One region of the Dermacoccus sp. SAI-028 genome, then DNA from elsewhere that is predicted to be linked to it. Evidence: riboswitches for the same ligand, from Rfam matches in the RefSeq annotation. Region 1 holds a riboswitch; the other holds the start of a gene.
The links. Region 1 has a riboswitch for cyclic di-AMP ahead of EDC82_RS07340 (C40 family peptidase). Riboswitches for the same ligand answer to the same signal wherever they lie in the genome.
Positions count from the first base shown of each region.

Region 1 (4,389 bases):
TGTCGGAGGCGGCGACGGATGCCTACGAGGCGGCTCGTGCCACGATCTCCGGCTTCATCGGTGGTGAGGCCGACGAGATCGTGTTCACGAAGAACGCGACGGAGGCGCTCAACCTCGTCGCGTACGCCTTCAGCAACGCAGGTTTCGACGGCGCGCTCGACGGCGTCGACCCGGAGCTGGCCGAGCGGCTGCGCATCGGCCCGGGTGACGAGATCGTCATCACGCCGATGGAGCATCACGCCAACCTCGTGCCGTGGCAGGAGCTCGCGCGCCGCACGGGCGCCACGCTGCGCTGGTGCGAGATCACCGACGACGGCCGCATCGACCTCGACTCGATGCGGGCGACCGTCGGCGAGAAGACGAAGATCGTCGCGTTCTCGCACGTGTCGAACGTGCTCGGCACGATCAACCCCGTCGACGAGATCAGCGCGATCGCCCGTGAGGTCGGTGCGTGGGTCGTGCTCGACGCGTGCCAGTCGGTGCCGCACATGCCGGTCGACGTGCGCGAGCTCGACGTCGACTTCCTCGCCTTCTCCGGCCACAAGATGCTCGGCCCCACCGGCATCGGCGTGCTGTGGGCGAAGAACACGACGCTCAACGCCATGCCGCCGTTCCTCACCGGCGGTTCGATGATCGAGATCGTCCGGCTCGAAGGCTCGACATACGCGCCCGCGCCGCAGCGCTTCGAGGCGGGCACGCCGAATGCGGCACAGGCCATCGGTCTCGCCGCAGCGTGCGACTACCTCGACGCGCTCGGGATGGCGAACGTCTTCGCGCACGAGCAGGATCTCATCACCTACGCGCTCGAGGGCTTCGCGGCCCGGCCGTGGACCACCGTCCTCGGCCCCCTCGATGCCGCTTCCCGCACGGGCGCCGTCGCGTTCACCGTCGACGAGGTGCACCCGCACGACGTCGGCCAGATCGTCGACGACGCCGGGGTCGCCATCCGCACCGGCCACCACTGCGCGTGGCCGCTGCACCGGCGTCTCAAGGCCGTCGCGAGCAGCCGCATCAGCTTCAACGTGTACTCGACCCGCGAGGACATCGACGCGTTCTTCGCGGCGCTCGATCGCGTGCCGAGCATCTTCGGACTGGAGGTCTGAGATGGATCTGTACCAGGAACTCATCCTCGATCACTCCAAGCACCCGCAGCACGCGGGGCTGCGCGAGCCGTTCGGGGCAGAGAGCCACCACGTCAACACCTCGTGCGGCGACGAGATCACTCTGCGCGTCGACGTCGAGGGCGAGGGTGACGACGCCGTCATCAAGGACGTCAGCTACGACTCGATCGGTTGCTCGATCTCGGTCGCGTCCGCGTCGATGCTCGCCGACAACCTCGTCGGGCACACGCTGCGCGAGGCGCAGGAGGTCTTCGGCGCGACGCGCAGCATGCTGACGAGCAAGGGCAAGGACGCCGGCGACGAAGAGGTCATCGGTGACGCGATCGCGCTCGCCGGGGTCTCGCAGTACCCGGCGCGCGTCAAGTGCGCGCTGCTGTCGTGGTCGGCCCTGCAGGATTCGCTCGGCAAGCTCGGCCTCGACCTCGCCGGGAGCGCCGCGAACAGCACGAACAGCGACACCACCGCCAGCAGCGACAAGGAGATCACGGCATGAGCGAGACAACCACCCCGCCCGTCGAGTCGGACGTCGAGGACGTCAAGGAGGCCCTGCGCGACGTCGTCGACCCCGAGCTCGGCATTAACGTCGTCGACCTCGGCCTCGTCTACGGCATCACCGTCGACGACTCCAAGCACGCCGTCATCGACATGACCCTGACGTCCGCGGCGTGCCCGCTGACCGACGTCATCGAGGAGCAGGTCGCGACGGCGCTCATGGACGTCGTCGCCGGCCACTCCCTCAACTGGGTCTGGATGCCGCCGTGGGGCCCGGACAAGATCACCGACGACGGCCGCGAGCAGCTGCGCGCCCTCGGGTTCAACGTCTGAGCCACCGCTACCGTACGACGAAGCCCGCCACCTCGATGGAGGTGGCGGGCTTCGCCGCGCTGTGCGGCGTGCGTCAGGATCGAACGGATCAGACGCGGCCGAAGCGGTAGGAGGAACCGGCGCGCGCGAGCTGCACACGAGAGCCGGGTCGCGGTGCGTGCCAGACCATGCCGTTGCCGGCGTAGACGGCCGCGTGGTAGGCGTAGCCACCGGAGGTGAGGAACGCAAGGTCACCCGGGCGAGCCGAAGCGCGCGAGACGCGGTACGAGGCTCGGTACTGCTGGTTGGCCGTGCGGGGGATCGAGCGACCGACCTGGCGGTAGCTCCAGCTCGTCAGACCCGAGCAGTCGAAGCGCCACGGGCCGGCCGCACCGTAGACGTAGGGGGCGCCGCGTCGGGACGAGGCGCTGGAGACGACGCGGCGAGCGCTCGCCGAGGTGACGGAGGCGCTGGCGGACGAGGCGGTGCCGACCGAGACCGCGCCCAGCGCGGAGGTGGCGAGGGCGGTGCCGACGGCGACCTTGGACGTGTTTCCCAGGAACGAGCGGCGGGACATGTTCTTCATGTCGGATCTCTCCAGGAGCGCTTACGAGGCATGACCTGTCGGGTTCGAGATCCTAGATTCTCGGCCGGCCTGAGCCGGCTTCACCCCAAGAGCCACCAAGGTGGCTCGGATGCTGGGTGCACCGCTCCCGTCGCTCCGCGCAATGCGGTGATACCTGGCCTTCGTGACGGGACTCAGCGACGAAGCAGGGCCGCACCGACGTCGGTGCGGCCCTTCAAGATTACCATCGGCTCACGGTCGGAACAAATTGAGCGTGCAATCACTTTTGGTCAATTTTCCGACCCGTCCGAGCGTTTTCACGACCTCACTCGACGCTGTCGACGTTGAACGTGTCACACGAGTTGAGGTCGCCCTTCTCGTAGCCGGTCATGAACCACTTCTGCCGAGCCTCCGACGAACCGTGCGTCCAGCTCTCCGGCGTGACGCGACCCTGGGCCTTCTGCTGGATGCGGTCGTCACCGACGGCCGACGCCGCGGACAGCGCTGACTTGATGTCGTCGTCGGTGACCGGCTTGAGCAGCGTGTTGCCGTTCTTGTCCTTCGACTCCGTCGCGTGGGCGACCCAGATGCCGGCGTAGCAGTCGGCCTGCAGTTCGGTACGCACCGAACCCGATTCGGCACCCTTCGGATCCTGCTGTGCGCGGCCGAGGGCACCGAGCAGGTCCTGCACGTGGTGGCCGTACTCGTGGGCCACGACGTACTCCTTCGCCAGGGCGCCGCCATCGGCACCGTACTTGTTCGTCAGTTCTTGGAAGAAGGCGGCGTCGATGTAGACCTTGCGGTCGGTCGGGCAGTAGAACGGGCCCATCTGCGAGCTGGCCGTACCGCAGCCCGAGGACGTCTGCCCGCTGAAGATCACGGTCGGGACGTTCTCGTACTGCGTCCGGCCGTTCGTGAACTTCGGCAGCGCGCTGCCCCAGTAGTCCTGCACCGCGTTGACGGTGCCGACGATGCGGCAGGTGTCGTCACGGTTGGCGTCCGCACCCGTCTTGCACTGCTTGATCGCCTGCGCGACGGAGTCATTCGAACCCGACACGTCCTGCGTGTCCTGGGCATAGCCGTTGAGGCCTGAGCCGTACGAACTGCCCGATGAGCCGGTGCTGCCGCCGCCCGAACTGTCCGGCCCGCCGGTGAGGTTTCCGCCGAAAAGAGCGAAGATGAGCATGAGGATGAGACCGCCGATGCCGCCGACGACCGGGCCCCCGCCCATGCCACCGCCTCCGCCACCGAAGCCACCTGAACCGCCCGAGGTCACCTGCGAGGTGTCGAGCTGCGCGTTGTCGTTGAACGTCAAGAGAGCCTCCGTCTGTCGAGGCGGACGCTGCGTCCGCCTCCCACCATCTCTCGTAGAATACGTGGGTTGGCTTCCCGCCGCAGCGCCCTCGCCGCTGCGCGTCCCGACGCCGCCCCACACCGCCGTCGGCCCACCTCGACGCACCTGCCGCCCCTGAAGGAGCGATTTCACCCGTGATCACCGCCGAAGGCATCGAACTGCGCGCCGGCTCGCGCATCCTGCTCGAGAACGCGACGTTCCGTGTCGCCCCGGGCGACCGCGTCGGCCTCGTCGGGCGCAACGGAGCCGGCAAGACGACGCTGACGAAGGTGCTCGCCGGAGACGGCATCCCCGCAGCGGGCCGCGTCGTCACCTCCGGCGAGGTCGGCTACCTGCCGCAGGATCCACGCACCGGCGACCTCGACGTCCTCGCCCGCGACCGCATCCTGTCCGCGCGCGGCCTTGACGCCATCGCGCGCGACCTGCGCACCGCCGAGACGAACATGGCCTCCGAGGACGACGCCGTGCGCGAGAAGGCGATGAAGCGCTACACGCGCCTCGACGCCGAGTTCACCGCCGCCGGCGGGTACGCCTCGGAGTCGGAG
Region 1 is NZ_SMFS01000001.1:1,592,699-1,597,087, reverse strand. Features, by position in the region: gene EDC82_RS07355 (aminotransferase class V-fold PLP-dependent enzyme) at 1-1,103, shown strand, start outside; gene sufU (Fe-S cluster assembly sulfur transfer protein SufU) at 1,105-1,614, shown strand; gene EDC82_RS07345 (metal-sulfur cluster assembly factor) at 1,611-1,946, shown strand; gene EDC82_RS07340 (C40 family peptidase) at 2,035-2,511, opposite strand; cyclic di-AMP (ydaO/yuaA leader) riboswitch at 2,515-2,700, opposite strand; gene EDC82_RS07335 (neutral zinc metallopeptidase) at 2,816-3,805, opposite strand; gene EDC82_RS07330 (ABC-F family ATP-binding cassette domain-containing protein) at 3,979-4,389, shown strand, end outside.

Region 2 (4,389 bases), 910 kb from region 1:
CCGCAGAACGCGACGCGCATCGTCGCGGGCATCGCCGTCGGCCTCGGCTTGTTCATGCTGGTCGGCTCGTTCCTGCAGCAGGGCGACATCTCGTGGTTCCCGTTGACGGGCGGCATCGACGACCCGCTGGCGCGGTACGCGCCGAGCGTGCAGCGCTGAGTCGATGCACCACAGCGCGTCCACAGCGCGCGCCGAGGGATCGTCACGTTCGGCGTCCTAGGATCAGGGAATGGGTCAGTACGGACGAGAGCACGGCACGACGGGGCCCAACCCGATCTCGGAGAACACGCAGCCGGTCCTGGCGCCGCGGATGCGGTTCCTGCGCAGCGAACCGGTCACCGAGCCGCTGCCCATCGCCGATGCGCTGAAGAACACTCCCTACCGCGACCCGAACGTCCTCGCGGGAGTCAGCGACGACTCGGCCCAGTACAAGGCGCTCGACATCGCCGTGCGCGTGGGGGAGTTGTTGCTGCGCTGCGGGGCGAGCACGCGTGACGTCGAGTCGAGCGTCGTCGCCGTCGCCGCATCGGCGGGGCTGCGCCGCCTCGAGGTCGACATCACGAACCAGGCGCTGCTGCTGCAGACGCCGTCACCGCATCCGGGCCATCCGCCGCTGACGATGCTGCGCGTCGCCCGTTCGTCGACGCGTGACTTCTCCCGACTGACGGCCGTGCACCAGTTCGTCGAGCGCCTCGTCGCGGGCGGCATGGATCTCGACGAGGCGACGAGGCAGTTGCGGCGCATCCAGCGGATGCCGCGGCTGTACCCGCGATGGCTCGTCTCGGTCGCGTTCGGTGGTCTCGCCGCGTCGGTCGCGACGATCCTCGGTGGTAGCTGGATGGCCGTCGCCGTCGCGTTCGTGTCGGCGATCATCGTCGACCGCATCGGGCGCGTGCTGAGCAACCTGGGGGTGCCGAGCTTCTACTCGGCGGCCGTCGGCGGACTCGCCTCGACGATGCTCGCGTGGCTCGCGTACATGTCGCACCAGAGTCATCTCGTCGGCGAGTTCGTCGCCACCCACCTGCCCGGCTCGATGACGATGGCCGACTTCGCGTACGCGATCTCGGGCGGCATCGTCGCGCTGCTGCCCGGTCGTCAGATGGCGTCCGCGGTCGAGGACGCCGTCACCGGCTATCCGGTCACCGCCTCCGGACGCGTGTTGACGGTGATCCTCGCCTGCGCGGGCATCACGGTCGGCGTCGGTGCGGGGTTGTCCTTGACGCTGAGTCTCGACAACGCCCTCGACCTCGGGCTCCAGTCGCCCGGGGTGCTGCGTTACGACTCGCCGTCGACGACTTTTCTGCTCCAGGTTGCCTGCGGTGCGCTCGGTGCGGTCTGCTCGGCCGTGACGATGCGTTCGCGTGTCCGGATGCTCGTGCCGACGGCTGTCATGGGCGCCCTGGGCGTGGGCGGCGTGACGTTCCTCGTCAGCTCCATCGGCCTCGGCGCGACGACGGCGACCGCGATGGCCGCGACGGCCGTAGGGTTCTGCGCGCGACTGCTCGCGCTGCGCCTGGGCGCCCCCGCGCTCGTGCTCGTCATGCCCGCGGTCTCGCCGATGCTGCCCGGCCTGCGCATCTTCCGCGGCATGTACGAGTCCGTGTCGGGTTCACTGCTCGGAGCGACGCGCGTGGCGCAGTCCGGGGTCGGGGTGACGACGATGCTCGGCGCCGTCGGGATCGCCCTCGCGCTGAGCACGGGGGCGCTTCTCGGGGACGTGCTGTCGGCGCCTTTCGACCGCCCGATCGTGCAGCGCCGCAGGGCTCGTCGCCGCTGACGGGCGGGGTGTTCTCGCGCGCGGCGACGGCGGGGGCCGCGGTGATTCACATTTTGTGACGTAGGTCGCGTAACGTTCTCCTCGCTGTGGCGATGTCGTGAGTGTCGCCCAAGCGGCTCACAACTCAACACACCAAGAATTCGCGGGCAGCGCCAACGCCAAACCTCGTCGGGCGCCGCTTCATTCGCACCGTGCGAACCGCAGACGAGGGTGGGGGACCCACTCGTGGCACTCGTTGAGTGCCTTGGGGTGAAGCCGGTCCCGAACCGGCCGAGCACCTGACCGCTCGAACCCGACAGCTCACCTCACCGGCGTCGTCAGGAAAGGAAACACCTCCATGGGTTACACCCCGAAGCACTCCGCTCCCTCCGACTCGACCATGGGTCGCAAGGCTGCGGGCGTCGCCCTCGTCGGTGCCGCCACCGTCGGCGCCGGCGTCACGAGCGCCACCACCGCCTCGGCCGCACCGGCCGGTTCGGTCTGGGACCGCGTCGCCGCCTGTGAAGCGGGCGGCAACTGGCACATCAACACGGGCAACGGCTTCTACGGCGGCCTGCAGTTCACGCAGCAGACGTGGGCCGGCTTCGGTGGCACGCAGTACGCCGCTCGCGCCGACCTCGCCACGCGCGAGCAGCAGATCGCGATCGCCCAGAAGACCCTCGCCGTCCAGGGCCCCGGCGCCTGGCCCGTGTGCTCCGTGCGCGGTGGCCTGACCCGCGCCAACGGTGGCAGCACCGCTGCGGCTCCTGCCGCTGCGGCCGCGAACACGCAGGTGTCGCGTTCCACCGCTCGTTCTGCCGTCAAGGCTCCCGCCGCGACGTCCGGCAAGCTCGCCGTCGACGGCATCCTCGGTCGCCAGACCGCTCGCTCGCTGCAGGCCTGGGTCGGCACGTACCGTGACGGCATCGTCGGCCCGCAGACGAAGATGGCCCTCCAGCGCACGGTCGGCACGACGCCCGACGGCATCATCGGCCCCCGCACGGTCGCCGCGCTGCAGTCGAAGCTCGGCATCTCCCAGGACGGCGCGACGTACCTCAACGCCCGCACCGTCCGCGCCCTGCAGGCGCACCTGAACAACCACTGATCGCGCGTCTGATCGCCTGATCGACGACGAGGGCCCCACCGCTTCGAAGCGGTGGGGCCCTCGTCGTGTGCCCTGGCCGGGCAGGCGGGCGGTGAGAGCTGGAGATGGGACTCGAACCCACAACCACCTGTTTACAAGACAGGTGCGCTACCGATTGCGCCACTCCAGCACACTGCCGGTATCGGCAGCCCTGTGATCTTATACGAGGCGGGTCGCGATGCCCGTCCCGTCGGGCGACGACCTACGATGAGGGCATGAATCTCAAGCCTGCAGCAGACGTCGAAACCGCACCCGTCGCCGCCCTCGGTCTCCTCGGCGGTTACCTCACCGCCCGTGAGACGGGCATCCGTCCGCTCGGGGGTGTCGTGCTCGCGCTCGCCGGTGGGTACGCGGGCCGCACGTGGCTCGCCAAGGGCGGCGCGGCCCAGACGGCGGCGCTGACCGCCGTGTACGTCGGCGGGTTCGGCGCCTCGCACCCGCTCGCGAAGAAGATCGGCGCGTGGCCGTCCGTCGTCGGGGTGGCGGCACTGTCGGCGGCGGCGTCGTACGTCCTGATCGACCGCCACTGAGCGGGCCCGCCCCCGAGGCTCGGCCTGCCCGAGTGCGCGGGGATACACTGACGTGTTTTGTTCGACGGCCGCGACGAGGTGAGGAGTGGCATGCCCGACTCCCTCACGCCTGCCGAGCGTTCGATGCGCGACCTGACGCCGTCGCGTGACGACTTCTCGCTGAGCACCACCGAGCCGCCGCCCCGCTTCGTGAGGGCGCTCGTGCGCCCGCTCGGTGGCCGCCCAGCGCTACTCATCGAGTTGTTCCTGTTCTGGATGTTCTTCCAGTACTTCACGTTCGCGCAGGAGCACATCCGCGGAGAGCACGACGAGTCGGTCCGGCATGCGCACCGCCTGTTCGACCTGGAGCAGTGGCTGCGCATCGACATCGAACGATGGCTCAACTCATCGCTCGCCGAGGTGCCCGTCCTCGCGCAGGGCGCCGGGTACTACTACGGCATGGTGCTCGCGACGGTGCCCATCGCGCTCGCGTGGGCCTGGTGGATGAACCCGGACGGGTTCCGGCGCCTCAGACGGTTGCTCATCGCGATGACGCTGCCCAGCCTGCTCGTGTTCTGGTTGCTGCCGATGGCCCCGCCCCGGTTCGCCGTCGACGGCATGATCGACGTCAACGCCGTCTACAACATCATGGGCGGTCGCCTCGCGCGTGACCCGTCGCAATCGGCCAACCTGTACGCCGCGATGCCGAGCCTGCACTGCGCCTGGTCCACCTGGGTCGCCTACGTCGTGTACGACACGTGGAAGCGGCGCCGGCCCGTGTGGGCCCGCGCCGCCTGGCTCTACCCGCTCGTCACGTACTGGGACGTCATGGCGACGGGCAACCACTTCGTCCTCGACGTCGTCGGTGGCATCGCACTCTTCTGTTTCGGTCTTCTGTACGTCAACCTGCTGCGCGGGGCCGAGGTGAAGATCTGGGACGAGGACCCGGGGTTCACTTCGGCGGCATACGCAGCGCACCG
Region 2 is NZ_SMFS01000001.1:2,500,076-2,504,464, reverse strand. Features, by position in the region: gene EDC82_RS11360 (serine/threonine-protein kinase) at 1-159, shown strand, start outside; gene EDC82_RS11355 (threonine/serine exporter ThrE family protein) at 230-1,777, shown strand; cyclic di-AMP (ydaO/yuaA leader) riboswitch at 1,955-2,108, shown strand; gene EDC82_RS15175 (transglycosylase family protein) at 2,115-2,861, shown strand; tRNA gene EDC82_RS11345 (tRNA-Thr) at 2,958-3,030, opposite strand; gene EDC82_RS11340 (hypothetical protein) at 3,116-3,430, shown strand; gene EDC82_RS11335 (phosphatase PAP2 family protein) at 3,521-4,389, shown strand, end outside; gene EDC82_RS11330 (SDR family NAD(P)-dependent oxidoreductase) at 4,362-4,389, opposite strand, start outside.
Region 2: it holds a riboswitch for cyclic di-AMP, as region 1 does, so the genes downstream of both, EDC82_RS15175 (transglycosylase family protein) here and EDC82_RS07340 (C40 family peptidase) in region 1, are expected to answer to the same signal.